3 regions of the Robertmurraya sp. GLU-23 genome follow, and region 3 is predicted to be linked to each of the others. Evidence: riboswitches for the same ligand, from Rfam matches in the RefSeq annotation. Region 3 holds a riboswitch; each other region holds the start of a gene.
The links. Region 3 has a riboswitch for cyclic di-GMP ahead of ACVBAX_RS19050 (DUF5667 domain-containing protein). Riboswitches for the same ligand answer to the same signal wherever they lie in the genome.

Region 1: linked by a shared signal. The riboswitch ahead of ACVBAX_RS13725 (hypothetical protein) and the one ahead of ACVBAX_RS19050 (DUF5667 domain-containing protein) in region 3 are both predicted to bind cyclic di-GMP.
Region 2: linked by a shared signal. The riboswitch ahead of ACVBAX_RS14250 (amidase) and the one ahead of ACVBAX_RS19050 (DUF5667 domain-containing protein) in region 3 are both predicted to bind cyclic di-GMP.

Annotation. Positions count from the first base shown of each region.
Region 1 is NZ_JBRKCV010000007.1:196,912-201,814, reverse strand. Features, by position in the region: gene ACVBAX_RS13735 (hypothetical protein) at 1-378, shown strand, start outside; gene ACVBAX_RS13730 (CARDB domain-containing protein) at 466-2,679, shown strand; cyclic di-GMP riboswitch class II at 3,079-3,161, shown strand; gene ACVBAX_RS13725 (hypothetical protein) at 3,384-3,704, shown strand; gene ACVBAX_RS13720 (hypothetical protein) at 4,078-4,611, shown strand; gene ACVBAX_RS13715 (hypothetical protein) at 4,608-4,903, shown strand, end outside.
Region 2 is NZ_JBRKCV010000008.1:71,096-75,998, reverse strand. Features, by position in the region: gene ACVBAX_RS14265 (flavin monoamine oxidase family protein) at 1-6, opposite strand, end outside; gene ACVBAX_RS14260 (DEAD/DEAH box helicase) at 207-1,643, shown strand; gene ACVBAX_RS14255 (YhfC family intramembrane metalloprotease) at 1,766-2,536, shown strand; cyclic di-GMP riboswitch class I at 2,584-2,673, shown strand; gene ACVBAX_RS14250 (amidase) at 2,717-3,586, shown strand; gene ACVBAX_RS14245 (LysR family transcriptional regulator) at 3,703-4,602, shown strand; gene aroQ (type II 3-dehydroquinate dehydratase) at 4,712-4,903, shown strand, end outside.
Region 3 is NZ_JBRKCV010000014.1:87,052-91,954, forward strand. Features, by position in the region: gene ACVBAX_RS19040 (3-phenylpropionate MFS transporter) at 1-496, shown strand, start outside; gene ACVBAX_RS19045 (hypothetical protein) at 746-895, shown strand; gene ACVBAX_RS19050 (DUF5667 domain-containing protein) at 981-2,141, opposite strand; cyclic di-GMP riboswitch class I at 2,245-2,330, opposite strand; gene ACVBAX_RS19055 (transglycosylase domain-containing protein) at 2,532-4,637, shown strand; gene ACVBAX_RS19060 (alkaline phosphatase PhoX) at 4,700-4,903, opposite strand, start outside.

The DNA of each region.
Region 1 (4,903 bases), on a different contig from region 3:
CCGAGCCAGCCTGCACCAAGTCAGCCAGCTCCAAGCCAACCAGCGCCTAGCCAGCCAACTGAACCAGCTAAAAGCTCATTAGAGACTGCTGTTCAAAATGCGTTACCTGGTGGTTATACAACTGGTAGTGACGGTTCTTCTGTCCTCATTCTTAGAGGAGGGTCACAAATCGCTAGCACTTTACCGGGAATTCTCACATTTAGTGCTTCTTTAGGTGGAGGAGATATGGATGCTTCTATGAAAGGTGCTACAGGTGTAGGAGGAAGCTACTCTGATATGAAAACTGTAGTAAATGCACTTTTAGCGGGTGAAATTACATCGCAAAGTGGAAGCACATCTGGAATGAAAAGAAGTGGAGTTATCTATTTAACTTGGTAACTAGAACTTTGGAAGATAAAGACTATGATATTCATTCATAGTCTTTTGACTCGAGTGTTTTACTTATCAAAAAGAGGTGATCATTTTTTGAAAGCAAGAAAATTGAAAAACGTCATACTATCAACTCTTGCCTCTTTATTGTTGTGTTCAACCATTTTTGATTATATCGCACCTCCATCCGTGGAGGCTGCTGAATCAAGAAAGGTTTCTGTTCCTTCTGGAACAATCAATAAATATATGAGGTGGGAAGATCCTAAAATTGTTTCTTATCCTAACAGCGATTATGGAAACTATCCATCAACTTACCAATATAATGATGGAGGATTTACAGGAACACTTACTGCAAAACGAATCATTCTTCGCCCAAAGCAAAAGGACTATCATCAGGATGCTATTTATCGTACTGAGTATCGAACTTTTACCAAAACTTACTCAAATATATATGGTAGAAAGCACGATGAAGATGTAGTTTACTGGCTGGGGATCAATGAGGATGGGTACAGCGGGAATATACCAAGGGTGTCACTTTCATGGACAGATAATTGGGCACGTGGCAGAACTGCTTCCCTGACTCAATATTGGACTGATTCTAATTATCGAGAATTTGCTAGTGAAGCGCCTGTTCCTACTACATATAATGGAACTCATTATGATGGTGCCACTGGCCAAAACGTATCCTACTCACTTCCAAAAAGCGGTGGTTTATATTCCATTGAGAATACAAAAATGTGGATTAGGTACCGTTCATTGGGTAGATCGGATTGGTACGATAAGGCGGCAAACTATTATTTGGGATTTATGTCTAATAACGCAACTTCTTATTATGCAGGGAACTGGACTGATCCAATGCCAGGAGAGGCTCCTGACCGATATTATGGGTTGCCAAGAAGTCTTTCTCCCTCTGATGTAAGATTAGTTGCCTATGGGTGGGATGAACCAGGAGTTGTCCACGCTGATTTTTATGCAAGTCTAGGGCCATTACAAGCATCACGTTTAGAATATTCCAATGGCTCCTATTATTGGAAATCAGAAAGCGGAAAGCTTAACAAGTACAGACGTGGGGTTTGGATTGACTACGATTTAAATGTTCCAGTAAGTAAGTATAGACAAGCTTATTCTGGAACTTTTGCTCTTCCTGACTACATAGTAGACTATACTGGGACAGCGACTTATGAGGGTACTTTATCAAAAGAGGTGTTTGACCATTGGGATGAGTACTACACTTCCGACCAATGGGATGTAGAGGTTGAGTACGAGGGAACAGTTTATTCAACAAACCTTACAGCAAAAACCATAACAATAACAGACACGAATAATTCTCCAGTAACACACTTAGTAAAGGGAAGACAATATAAAGCCTCTATGGTAGCAGGCAATAACGGTGAATTAAATGTAGGAGCTTATAAAGTTGGTTTCTATGAACAAGGAAATCGTAAAACACAACTAGATATACCGTCGCATAATTCTGGTAGCGACCAGACCTTAACCTATACCTTTACAGCTGAGACATCTGGCAATCGAACTTTTATGTTTAAGGTGGATGACAATAATGTGATTGCTGAAACCAATGAAACGGATGCTGATAATACTAAACAGGGAACTATTCTAGTTAATACGTTGCCAACCGTTGATCTCACTTATACTCCAACTGATGTATATGAAGGCGATACCGTACAAGTCTGTTCTAGACCACAAGATGAAGATAACAACCCATTAACGGTGAAGATCTTTATTAAAAAGGATAATGGAACAGAATCCACAGTTCTTTCAAGAACAAATGTTGCAAGTGGAGTCGAGCAATGTTATTCATTTGTCACAGAGGTTGGAAGATACGATATACGAACAACAGTCAATGATGGTTACGATGAAATTGGAACCTCTACATGGTTCTATTCTAAACCTTTAATTATTAATGGATACGTTAACCATACGGAACTTTGGAAACAGCAGCACTTAAAAGAGGGAAATCAACCTAACCAGTTTTATAGTGGGGAAAAGTTCTTGCTGGATGCAGAAACCTCGCCATATCCGACAAACTACGTGAAAGCAACACTCAAAGCGAGTCGAGCAGACCAATCACTTGTTAATACTTCCGTGCCATTAAACTATCAAACAAATATTCTCTATAAAGGGGAATTGTATGATGTAACTTTCCTCGAATATCCCAAGAACTTAAAGGTTGGACCTGCAGCTTTTGAATTTGAAGTTCAATACTCAAATGGAGTTGTAAAAAAAACAACAGTATACATTGAGATAATTTCAGATTCCTTTAAAACGTTCAGGATACACAGAAGATTTTAAGATTGGAGCAGATGTATACATCTGCTTTTTTTATATTTCTTAAACATTTCATGATAAAATAATAGTGTACCTTATAAATTTAAGAATAGATTAATATACATATTGGATAATTGATAGATAACCACTTAATGATTCCTTATTGGTAACAATTTCCTCCGCATTACCCATCCAAAAATATTTCCACTATCAAAATTCTGTATTATAATCATTTTAGTCTGATAAAGGATAAAAATATAAATTGGTATTTATATTTATATAGATATATACAAACATGGGTAAATTGAACTAAAAATATACCATTTTTGGTGTATTTGGTATATTATAGGTAAGGAATAATGAAATTCTGAATTATACAAAGTGATAATTAATAATGTAAACATTGAATCAGATACTAAACCAATGAATTGGGGAAGCTGAGAAATATAATCTTTATTTGGACACTTGGATTATGTGGAGCAACTAGTGTAACCGACCCTCTTAGTATGAATTAAGAGGAGAATGAATAATGAAAAACTTAGGGAATTTAGAAATTACAAACTTTCAATTTACAAGTTACTGTATGAATAAGGCAGTAACCTTAACTTGATTAGATAATATTCTATACTTTTTTAAATTTGTACCCTAATATATTGTGAAAATCTACAATAATCAATTTTCTAATTATGTACACTATAGTTAACACACGAATAAAAGGATGATATCTCATGACAAATGAATCAATTATAAATGTACTTTATTATATTAAAAGAGTGGTATTTGAAGGAGAACACGAATCAGTAACAGAACTAATCTACGTAACAAAAGAGATTCATTCGTGCAATAACGGGATCTCTAATGTAACACCTGAAATAATTGCTTCTTCTCTTAGAGAAATTCCTTTAAGTCAAATTAAAAAAGAGAAGTTATCTTTTGAAGAAAGTGAAAACAAAGTATACATTTCAGAAGAACAAGCTTTACAATTATCTAATCTAGCTAAAGTGGAAGTAAACCCAGAATTTATTGAAACTGTAGCAAATTTACTATAATGTCTTGAATCCAGGTACCAAAAAATGATAAAATTTGATTATAGTTTTTTTCTAATTTTTTTATTTTTTGGCAACCGATCATTTGGTTAGCGGGCATTCTATTTTAAACTACAAGCGTCCTTTAGGGATGAGACTCAAACACTATTAACATTAGTAGTGTTTATTAAAAGTCCATTCTTAAAGGGCGCTTTTTTGCGTGGTTTTAAATGGAGAGGGAAGTTAAAAAAACTATCTTAAAACATTAAGAAGGGGCGTTGATTTATGGGCTATGTATCTAGTTGCAAAAATTCTTGTGAAGAGGGTTTCTACAAGAAGAGTGGGAGAGTCTTTTTTTCTAAGGATTGTATTAAGAGGCAGTTAGGAGATGATGAACATGTTTAAAATTACTTGTTTTGCTCCTATCGAGCCTGTTGATTTAGAAAAGAGACTAAAAGGGATCTATTTTAAAACGGTAAAGAAAGGCTTTGAATGGTCCATGGATGGAGCAAAGTTTCGAATTGAACCTTTTGAAAACCAACCACGAACCACAATGAAGGCCTATCGAGTAAGTTTTGATGGAGAGTTACATGGTGGACTTTACCTTTTTGATCTAACCATTGGTTGTCTTGAACCGCTTGTAACTTGTGTGGAATGTATTCTGGAGTACCCATCTATGAAGGATGTTGATTGGTTCAAGGAATTAAGGAAAAGGCCGTCATATCAAATGATTGACCCTAGAGGACTTTATATGAAGAAAGGGATAAGTGCTGTTGTATCTAACAACTCTTTAACTCTTAAACTTCATAGTAGAAAAAACAAAAACTTAAAATTGGCGGATTCATTAAATGAGATTGATATTCTTCGAGAGGACTTAGTTCCAAGCGAAGGTTTCGATCTTTTTTCGTGTTTACAGGAGGAAATTGCATGATGATGATCGAGTTTTATACGGGGATTGAGACACAATTTGTAGTTACTGAAAACCGCATTTATCGAAATGGAGAGGTTATTGCTGAAGGGGACATTCATGTTTATCACCTTATGTTAAATGATCATGCGTTTTTCAACATCGATCAAGGTGAAAACAACCCACCCTTATTCCTTAAGTTGGATAAGGTGACAGCAGTTTTACCTAGTCAGGAAGTGTACAGAGGAGAGAGACGGAATCGAACTGCTTTTAAAATGTCGTATTTGGTTCGCAAGCATGAAGAATGGATTCGTAA
Region 2 (4,903 bases), on a different contig from region 3:
TAGCACGATGAGTGCCTCCCGTAAAAGATTTAGCTGCTGAAAATAAATATAGGCATCGTGAAAGTATTTTCCCTCTGTTCTTAAAGAAACATGTACATTTTACTCATTATGTGGTCAAATGAATGTACTTTACATGTTGTTTTCATAAAAAGAATAAGTTCGGTAAAATGTAGTATTGTAAAGAAATTTTGAAAAGAGGCTGTTTTATGGATTTTACAGATTTCACCTTAAGTGAAGAAATATTGAGTACTTTAGCGAGCCTACAATATCAACATCCAACTGAAGTCCAAAGAAAAATTATTCCTCTTGTCTTAGAGGAGCGGGATGTGATCGTGAAGTCACGCACAGGAAGTGGAAAAACAGCATCCTTTGCCATTCCGATTTGTGAATTGATTGATTGGACAGAAAATAAACCGCAAGCTCTAGTACTCACCCCTACTCGGGAGTTAGCTGTACAGATAAAAGAAGATTTTATAAATATCGGCCGGTTAAAACGAATCAATGCAGTAGAAGTATACGGAAAACAATCCTTTATGTATCAAAAAACGAAACTTAAACAAAAGACTCATGTCGTTGTTGGGACACCAGGTCGACTGCTGGATCATATTCAAAAAGGCACTCTTCTACTCGATCAAGTTCGCTTCCTTGTAATAGACGAGGCTGACGAAATGCTAAACATGGGCTTTATCGAGCAAGTAGAGGCCATTATAGAAGAAATGCCAAAAAATCGAGTGACGATGCTCTTTTCAGCCACTCTTCCTGATGCGGTAAAAAAGCTCGCTCAAAACTATCTGCGCTCACCGTTGGAGGTTGAGATAGAACCTTCAAGCAATACAGATAACTTAATTGAACATTCCTTGTATTGGGCGGAGGAAGATGAAAAACTTCAATTATTGCAAAATGTAACGATTATCGAAAACCCGGATAGCTGCATCATTTTTTGCCGGACAAAGGACCGTGTGGATATGGTTGTCGATCATTTAACGAAGCTTGGGTATGATTGCGATAAAATACATGGTGGAATGATTCAGGAAGATCGTCTAGATGTGATGAGTGAATTCAAACGGGGAGAGTTCCGCTACCTGATCGCAACCGATGTGGCTGCCCGCGGGATTGATATTGAAAATATTTCCCTCGTGATTAACTTTGATATTCCATATGAAAAAGAGAGCTATGTCCATCGCACAGGAAGAACTGGCCGGGCGGGGATGAAAGGAAAGGCTACTACGTTTGTTACAGAAAGAGAAAAACGACTGTTAGACGAAATTGAGCAGCTCATTGGTTTTCATATTCCACAGAAGGAGAAACCTGCTTCGGGGCAAGTGGAGAGATCACGATCTGCCTTTGAAGAGAAGATTGGTTCAGAGCCGGAGATTAAGCAACTAAAAAGCGAGGAACTCAATAAGGATATCACCAAACTCTATTTTAATGGCGGCAAGAAAAAGAAGCTGCGGGCCGTAGATTTTGTCGGAACCATTTCTAAAATTGATGGTGTTTCTGCACAGGATATCGGAATTATCACGATTCTTGACACCGTCTCTTATGTAGAAATCTTGAATGGCAAAGGGGCACAGGTGTTGTCCGAAATGAAACATACAACGGTAAAAGGGAAACAATTAAAGGTTCATATAGCCAGAAGATAAGCACTTCTTAAAGAGGTGCTTTTTTAATTGGAAAAAAAGAACAAAACCCCATTGACAGAATATAACTCTTACTTTAATATTATCATTATCAATAATGATAATAAAAACAAGGGGGATTTACGATGATTAGCAATGCAACAATCTTAAGCATGGTCGCAGTTATTATTTTTTCTATTCTTCTATTTACTAGTGCCATTCTAATAACAAAAAAACAGGTAGGAATTTCACTCAAGCCGTTAATAATAGGTAGCATCGGGTTTGTTATTATCACTCAAGTATTAGAGAAACTTCTTCATGTTGCAGTCATAACCAATTTTCCAAACTATGCGGAACATCCATGGTTATTTGGATTATACGGCGGTTTTGCAGCAGGGATATTTGAGGAAGTAGGGCGCTATATCTTATTTATCTGGCTGTTGAAAAAATATCAGGATTACAAAGGTGGCCTGTCTTTCGGGGTAGGCTGGGGTGGCATTGAAGCCGTAGTTATTGCCCTTTCAACGGTTGTACCATTTCTTCTCTTTGCAACGATGATCAATGCAGGTACATTTGATGCCTCTATCGGAGCTAGTCTTCCGAGTGATCAAGCAGCTACCATTAAAGAAACATTATTAAATCAAGGAGTTTCTCACTACCTATGGGGAATACCAGAGCGTTTCTTTGCTCTCTTTATGCAAATCGCTTTCACTTTACTTGTTTTACTAGCTGTTATTAAAAAGAAGTTTCAATACGTACTGCTCGCAATTATCGCTCATGCGGCAATTGATTTTCCTTTAGCCTTCTACCAAACTGGATACATCAAAAGCTTATGGATTATTGAGTTGTACATTGCCTTCATCGGAGTTCTATCTTTCTTCATTATAAAAAGATTAAGAAAATTGCTGATTGGGTAAAAATACCTGAGACAAAAGTTGGTTTTAATAAAGTATAATAAAAGAAAAACTGTAAAAGGCAAACTTCTCCGAAAGGGAAGGACGCAAAGCCATGAGCCTAATCGCTTGATCTAGCGAATGGTTGTCAGGTTGCCAGGTCTCATTTTGTGAGCCTCGGCTGGCAGAATGGGGGAACTTGAAATGAAAAAGCTAGTAGTATCAATGATTGTTGTGTTGCTTTTTTCAATAGGAGGCTTTGGATCAAAAATGAGTGCTTCTACTGTAGATCGCTCCACCTGGCTATGGAATCCATGGGAAATTGTTAGTGATGAAGCGGGAACAATAAGCTTTCTCGAACAAAAGCAAATCAACAAAGTCTATGTACAAGTCGATCGTGATATCCCAATGAATGTGTACCGTAGCTTTACTACGAAGGCATCAGTAAAAGGGATAAAAGTATATGCTCTAGACGGAGCACCAAGCTGGGTAGCTCCAAAAGGATATCGAAATCAAGATGCGTTAATGAACTGGTTAAAAACCTATCAAGCTGGGTCAACCGCTTCTCAAAAATTTACGGGTATTCATTTAGATGTAGAGCCCTACTTATATAGCGGTTGGAATACGAATAGAGCAGCTACTGTAAAAAGTTATCAAGAACTGATAACAAAAGCGAATACTTCAGCTGCAGGATTAAAACTACCACTTGAAGCGGACCTGCCATTCTGGTTTGATGAAGTTTCTTATAATAATACGTATGGTAAAGGAAATCTAGCGGAGTGGGTCATTACAAAAACGAATAGTGTAACGATTATGGCCTATCGTGATACCGCCCCAGCTATCATTGAAATCGTCAAAAATGAAGTAGCCTTTGCTGGGAAACATAATAAGGCATTAGTCATCGGTGTAGAAACAGGTGCAACAGACGAAGGAGATATAATTTCCTTTTTTGAAGAAGGCGAAGCATATATGAACGAGCAGCTTGCTTCAGTTGCCTCTCATTACGGAACCACTCTTGGATACAAGGGAATTGCTATCCACCATGTAGGAAGCTGGAAAACCATGAAACCATAAAGAACGAAAGAAAGCACTTGTCAAAGAGTGCTTTTTTGTTCATATTCAGTCCTTTTTCTGGTCTAAAAAACATCATATACTTTGTTTAAAGCTTGGAAACAGGGAGGGCTCTGTTTATGAACCTGAAACATTTACAATATTTTCGTGTGCTAGCGAAAACACAGCATTATACAAAAGCAGCCGCTCAGCTATATATCACACAACCAAGTCTTAGCCAGGCAATCGGCGAGCTTGAAAAAGAATTAAGTATCAAGTTATTTGAAAAGGTTGGTCGAAATATTAAGCTGACCAAATACGGCCACTATTTTTTAACCTATGTGGAAAATGGATTAGAGGAGCTTGAAAAGGGTGAAAGGAATCTTCAAAAGCTCACCAATGCCAATACGGGTATCATTGACTTAGCATTCATTTTCTCCTTAGGAGCCGATTTTGTCCCATCGATTATTCAGTCTTTTATGGAAGAAAATGAGGGCGGACAAGTAACGTTTTCTTGTATTCAAGGAACCACACAGAATATCATCCAAGGCTTAAAGGAAGAAAATTATGACCTTGCTTTTTGTACGTATGCGGAACATGAACCAGAGATTGATTTTATTCCATTAATGAAGAGAGATATTGTACTCATCACTCATAAAGATCATCCGTTAGCATCCAAGGATTCCGTGGAATTAATGGATATTGCTGAGGAAAAATTCATTTGTTTTAACAAGAAAAGTCTATTTCGTCCCGTAATCGATCAATTATTTACGGATGCCGGAATCACTCCATATATATCTTGTGAAGTAGCAGAAGATACGGCATTGGTGGGCTTAGTGGCAGCCAAACAAGGAGTGGGAATCCTTCCGCGATCCTCCACCTTAGACCTGTTTGACATTAAAGTTCTACCTTTTCAGGAGCCGCTCCCAGAACAAATTATCTACATGGCGAGTGTAAAGAATCGTTACCTATCACCTGTAGTGGAAAAGTTTAAAAGTTATATTGAAAGAAATTCACTTAACTTATTTTTCATAGGGTAAGCCTATAGATCTCACCAAAAAACCGATTGGTATTTATGGATTGTCTGTTTTAAAATAGTCGTATAAACAAGTTTGTGAAATAATGAGCAAGAGAAAGAGGGAATCTATGATGAAAAAGGTACTTATGCTAAACGGTGTGAATCTTAATATGTTTGGAAAACGTAATCCGAAGGTGTATGGAACGATTACCCTAGATGAAATTAATGAAAGCATGAAAAAGTTAGCAGAAGAGTTAGATCTAGAACTTGAAACATTCCAAACGAACTGTGAGGGAGAGATGGTAGATCGCATTCATCAAGCC
Region 3 (4,903 bases):
TGCTTCTTATTACAACTATGGATATATTTATTTACAAGACTTACAAGTGAATCAATATTATATCGGTTTGATTATTAACATAGCGGTCATTTTTGAAATCTTTTACTTTATGAAAGCAGATTCCTTGTTTCAAAAATGGAATACATCCTCCTTATTATTGCTAGCGGCAGCTGGTTCGACTTTAAGGTGGATCCTTTTGTTTTTGTTCCCCAATATCTGGGTATTTATTCTTTCTCAAGGTTTACATGCTTTATCCTTTGGAGTGGCACATTACGCGTTTATTACTTATATCACTAAGAATCTACCAAAGGAACAAATTCCAAATGCTCAAGGAATTTATTCTGCGATTGCATTAAGCTTGAGCACGGCTGTATTAACACTGATAGGTGGATTCTTGTATGAGATTTCCCCGAATCTTGCCTTTTTAGGTATGATTATTTGTACCATTCCGGCGATTTTAGTTATTGTTGGTTCAAGAAGGCGGTTTAATTATTAAAAAAGTTTGTGGGGAGCATGGACCTATTAAAGTTCATGCTCTTTTTGCATAACTTATGACGCGAAAGTTTCTGATTTTTCAGCCTACATGTCATAAACGAGTTTTTATGACATGTAGGCTTCTTATTTTTAAACTCTAATGTCATAAACGAGTTCTTATGACGCGTAGGCTTCTGATTTTTCGACTCTCAAGTCATAAACTTTTTCTTATGACGCACTATATAAACATATTAAGATTTGGAGGTACATCATGACGAAAGAAAACAGTGAGTACAAAAGCCTTTTATCAATTAGTGAAGAGAATGAGCAAAAATTAGAAATAAGCTCAACAGGTTATGGGCTTGTAAGTACTTCAGATGAAACAGAACAAAATCATCAGAATAATCATGGACAGAAATAAGTGGGTTGGAAAAAGCAGTGAATTTTCACTGCTTTTTCATTTAAAAAAACGTAAAGTAGCCACTGAATAATCAGTGGCTGACAGATTAATCTTTGTTCTTTTCGTTACTTTTGCTTTGTTGCTCGGCTTGACGTTTCGCTTCTTCTCTTTGCTTCTCGGAGGCTTTACGCTGTTCTTCCGCTAGTCGTTTGGCTTCTTCTTTTTGCTTCTCGGCAGCTTTACGCTGTTCTTCTGCTAGACGTTTGGCTTCTTCTTTTTGCTTCTCGGCAGCTTTACGCTGTTCTTCTTCTAAGCGATTTGCTTCTTCTTTTTGCTTTTCCGCTGCTTTGCGTTGTTCTTCTTCTAAGCGATTTGTTTCTTCTTTTTGTTGTTCTGAAGGTTGCTGAACAGAATTTTCCTTTTTTGCAACAGATGCTAACTGAACCTCAGTGCTATCCGAAATTGCTTCTGTCTTTACATCATCGGTTTCCGTCTTTTCTTCGTCAGTTCCTTCTACATCTGGGTTTATTTGTTCCTCTTGTTCTATAGTGGACACGGTTTGTTTAGGAGCCTTCTTTTTTCCATTCGATAGTTCAGACGGATGGATGCCTAGTTCCTTTGCAACATCTCCAAATCCCTTGTCTTCACCATTAAAAAGAGCGCCAACTTCCTCAACGGTCTTATCTGTTGCATTAGCTAGGATAAATACCTGTACAATTTGGCCATATCCCAAACCGGAATCACGTAACTCTTTTACTTTTGTTTCATCAAGTCCATTTACAATCGAAGGGAGTTTGGCTAGAACTTGTTGTTTCTCCTCAACGTCTTCTAGTAAGCTTTCATCTAGTAGTTCGCCAACTTCTTCATTTAATTCAGTTGAATCTTCAAGCTTTTCATCTAATTCTAAAACCTGTTCCTCATTCATCTTTTCATTTATTATCATTTCAGCAATTGTTTCTTCAGCATCTGTAAGTATTTTTAGATAGTCTTCAATAGCTTCTTGAACAAATTCTTGTTTTTCTTCTTCGGACATGGCCTTTGCCTCTGCGATACGTTCTTCCGCAAATTGAAGGAGTAAATCTGTTTCTTCGGAGCCATTAGATGCAAGGAATAGTTGAATGTCTTCTACTAATCGATCCATGCTATAGATAAATTGGTCAGGCGTTGTTCCTGGATCGTAACTGTCAGCGGTTTCCTCGGCAAGTACAGAGTTACCAAACAAAAACATACTTGAGATAACGAGTGGAGCGGTCCATTTTCTTTTCATCCATTTTTCTCCCTGGAATAAATTTAGAAATCTTTATCCAAAAGACTTTTATTGAAACAAAAAGGACTAGTCCCGAAGAATAGTCCTGTAGTCCTACATTCTCTTCGGTAACTGGCAGGCGTAGTTCATTTGACCTTAGCCCCTGTAGTTTTGCGTCCTTATATTTCTATAAGTTTGCCCTTATCGGATATTTCCTGCTTCTATCTTACTATCGGGAAGGATTTTAATATACAGGTAAAAATTCACTGTGAGGAGTATCTAGAAATGAAGTAGTATAAACCTTCAAGCTGTTTTTTATAAGATAATCCAGACATTTTATTTTTAATAAATCGGGTATAACATAATAGTTAACTTTTTAAGCAAAAGGTGGGAGATTTTTTCGTGGGAAGAATGGAAAGACGACAACAAAGAAGGTCATCAAAGTTTTCTTGGAGTACCTTTACTTCAAAGAGCGCAAAAATCAAGTTACTTTCGGCAATTATAGGTATGGCTCTCGTTTTCTTTATGATTTTTAACATCTTAATCTGGACAACAGACGTGAGCAAGTTAGAAGAACCAGCACCACAACCGACCATCATTTTTGATCAAAGGGGAGAGGTCGCAAGTAAAATTGCATCATCTAATATTGAAGGCGTTAGTATTGAGAAAATACCGGACACTGTTGTACATGCGGTGATTGCAACAGAGGACCAGAGGTTTTATAAGCATGATGGAATTAACTATTTTGCCATTGCGAAGGCATTGATAAAAAACACCTTGAGTGGAGAAATCGTGGCTGGAGGTAGTACATTAACACAGCAGCTAGCTAAAAATGCTTTTTTAACACAAGAACGAACATATACTAGAAAGTTTAAAGAACTTATTATTACAAAAAGAATTGAACAAAAGTATTCAAAAGATGAAATTATGGAGAGATACTTAAACCAAATCTACTTTGGTGAAGGGGCATGGGGAATCCAACGTGCTGCCCAGACGTACTTTGGAAAGGATGTTAGTGAATTAACTCTTGGGGAATCAGCTATGATAGCGGGATTAATAAAAGCCCCGTCCATTTTGTCTCCATTTAAGGATATGGACCGATCGGTAGAACGAAGAGATCTTGTTTTATCACTTATGGAAGAAGAAGGCTATATTACGGAAGCGGAACGAAACGAGGCAAAAGAACAGACAATCGTTTTAGAAGGAAAAAAAATCGATGGTTATAAAGGGAAATACCCTTATTATGTCGACCATATCATTGCAGAAGCGATTGAACAATATGAACTAACTGAAAACGAGATTCTTTCAGGTGGTCTGAGAATTTATACAGAACTAAATCCAGTCATTCAAAATGCGGCTGAAGAAGTGTATAACGATAATAGCCTATTTCCTGAAAGTACGTCTGATCAGCTGCTTCAAAGTGGGGCAGCCTTTATCGACCCCGCTACAGGAGGAATCACCGCCCTTGTCGGAGGTAGAGGGGAACATGTGTTTAGAGGCTTTAACCATGCGACTCAATTAGAGCGTCAGCCAGGATCTACAATGAAGCCATTAGCTGCGTATACACCTGCCCTTGAACAAGGATATGACATATTTGATAAACTGCAGGATCGCCCTATCGACATTAATGGATATCAACCATTGAATTATGATAAACGTTTCCGTGGAGAGGTAACGATGTATGATGCCTTGGTAAACTCTTATAATGTACCTCCCGTATGGCTCCTTCAGAAAATGGGAGTGAAATATGGGGTCAATGCCGTGGTACGCTTTGGTATTTCGTTGGAGGAAGAAGACCAAACAGCTGGTATGACACTTGGCGGCCTACACAAAGGAGTATCACCTTTAGCAATGGCACAGGCTTATTCTACATTTGCCAACAAAGGGGTACGAATCACAGCCCATTCGATTACCCGAATTGAAGATGCAGAAGGAAAAGTGATTGCACAATGGAAAAATCATGCGATCAAGGTGACGGACCCAGAAGTTGCTGAGAAAATGACGTATATGTTAAAAGGAGTTGTTGATGAAGGGACAGGAGAAAATGCGAAGGTAAGTGGTTGGGATATTGCTGGAAAAACAGGAACGACCGAACTTCCTTTTGCAATCGATGCTGGAACAAAGGATCACTGGTTTGTAGGGTATTCACCTGAAATGGTGGGAGCGGTATGGATGGGGTACGATCAAACTGACGAAAATCATTATCTGACCACATCAAGTAGTTCTACCGTAACGATTTTATTTAAAGAAATTTTTAGTAGGTCCTCCTCTGTGTTTACTGAAAAGGAATTTGACCTTTCTTCCATTGAAAAAGAGTATCGTGATATGAGAAAAGAAGAAGAAGAGGACGAAGACGAAAAAGAGGAAGAGGAAGAGGAAGAAAACGAAGACGAAGAGAAGGAGAAAGAAAAAGAGGGAAAAGAAAGAGAGAAGGAACAGAAGGAAAGAGAAAAGGAAAGAGAAAAGGAACAAAAAGAGAGAGAGAAAGAAAAGAATAAAGGTAAGAATGATGATTAGCGTTTATAAAGACAAAGGCATCTACTGCGACATTTTCACAGTAGGTGCCTTTCTTCTTATACTTAAATTTTCACTCCATGACGCTCAAAGGCAGCTGCTTCAAGAACTGAAATTCCTTGGCTTTCGGCGAATGCTGTTAATTTATCAGACACTTGAGGAGCAAACAGCTTGCCAGGGGACGAGTAAGACATTTCTCTAGCACGTGCTGAGTTGCTGCGTGCAAATGGTCCCCAAATGGCAAATGTTTTACCTGGAGATTGAATGTT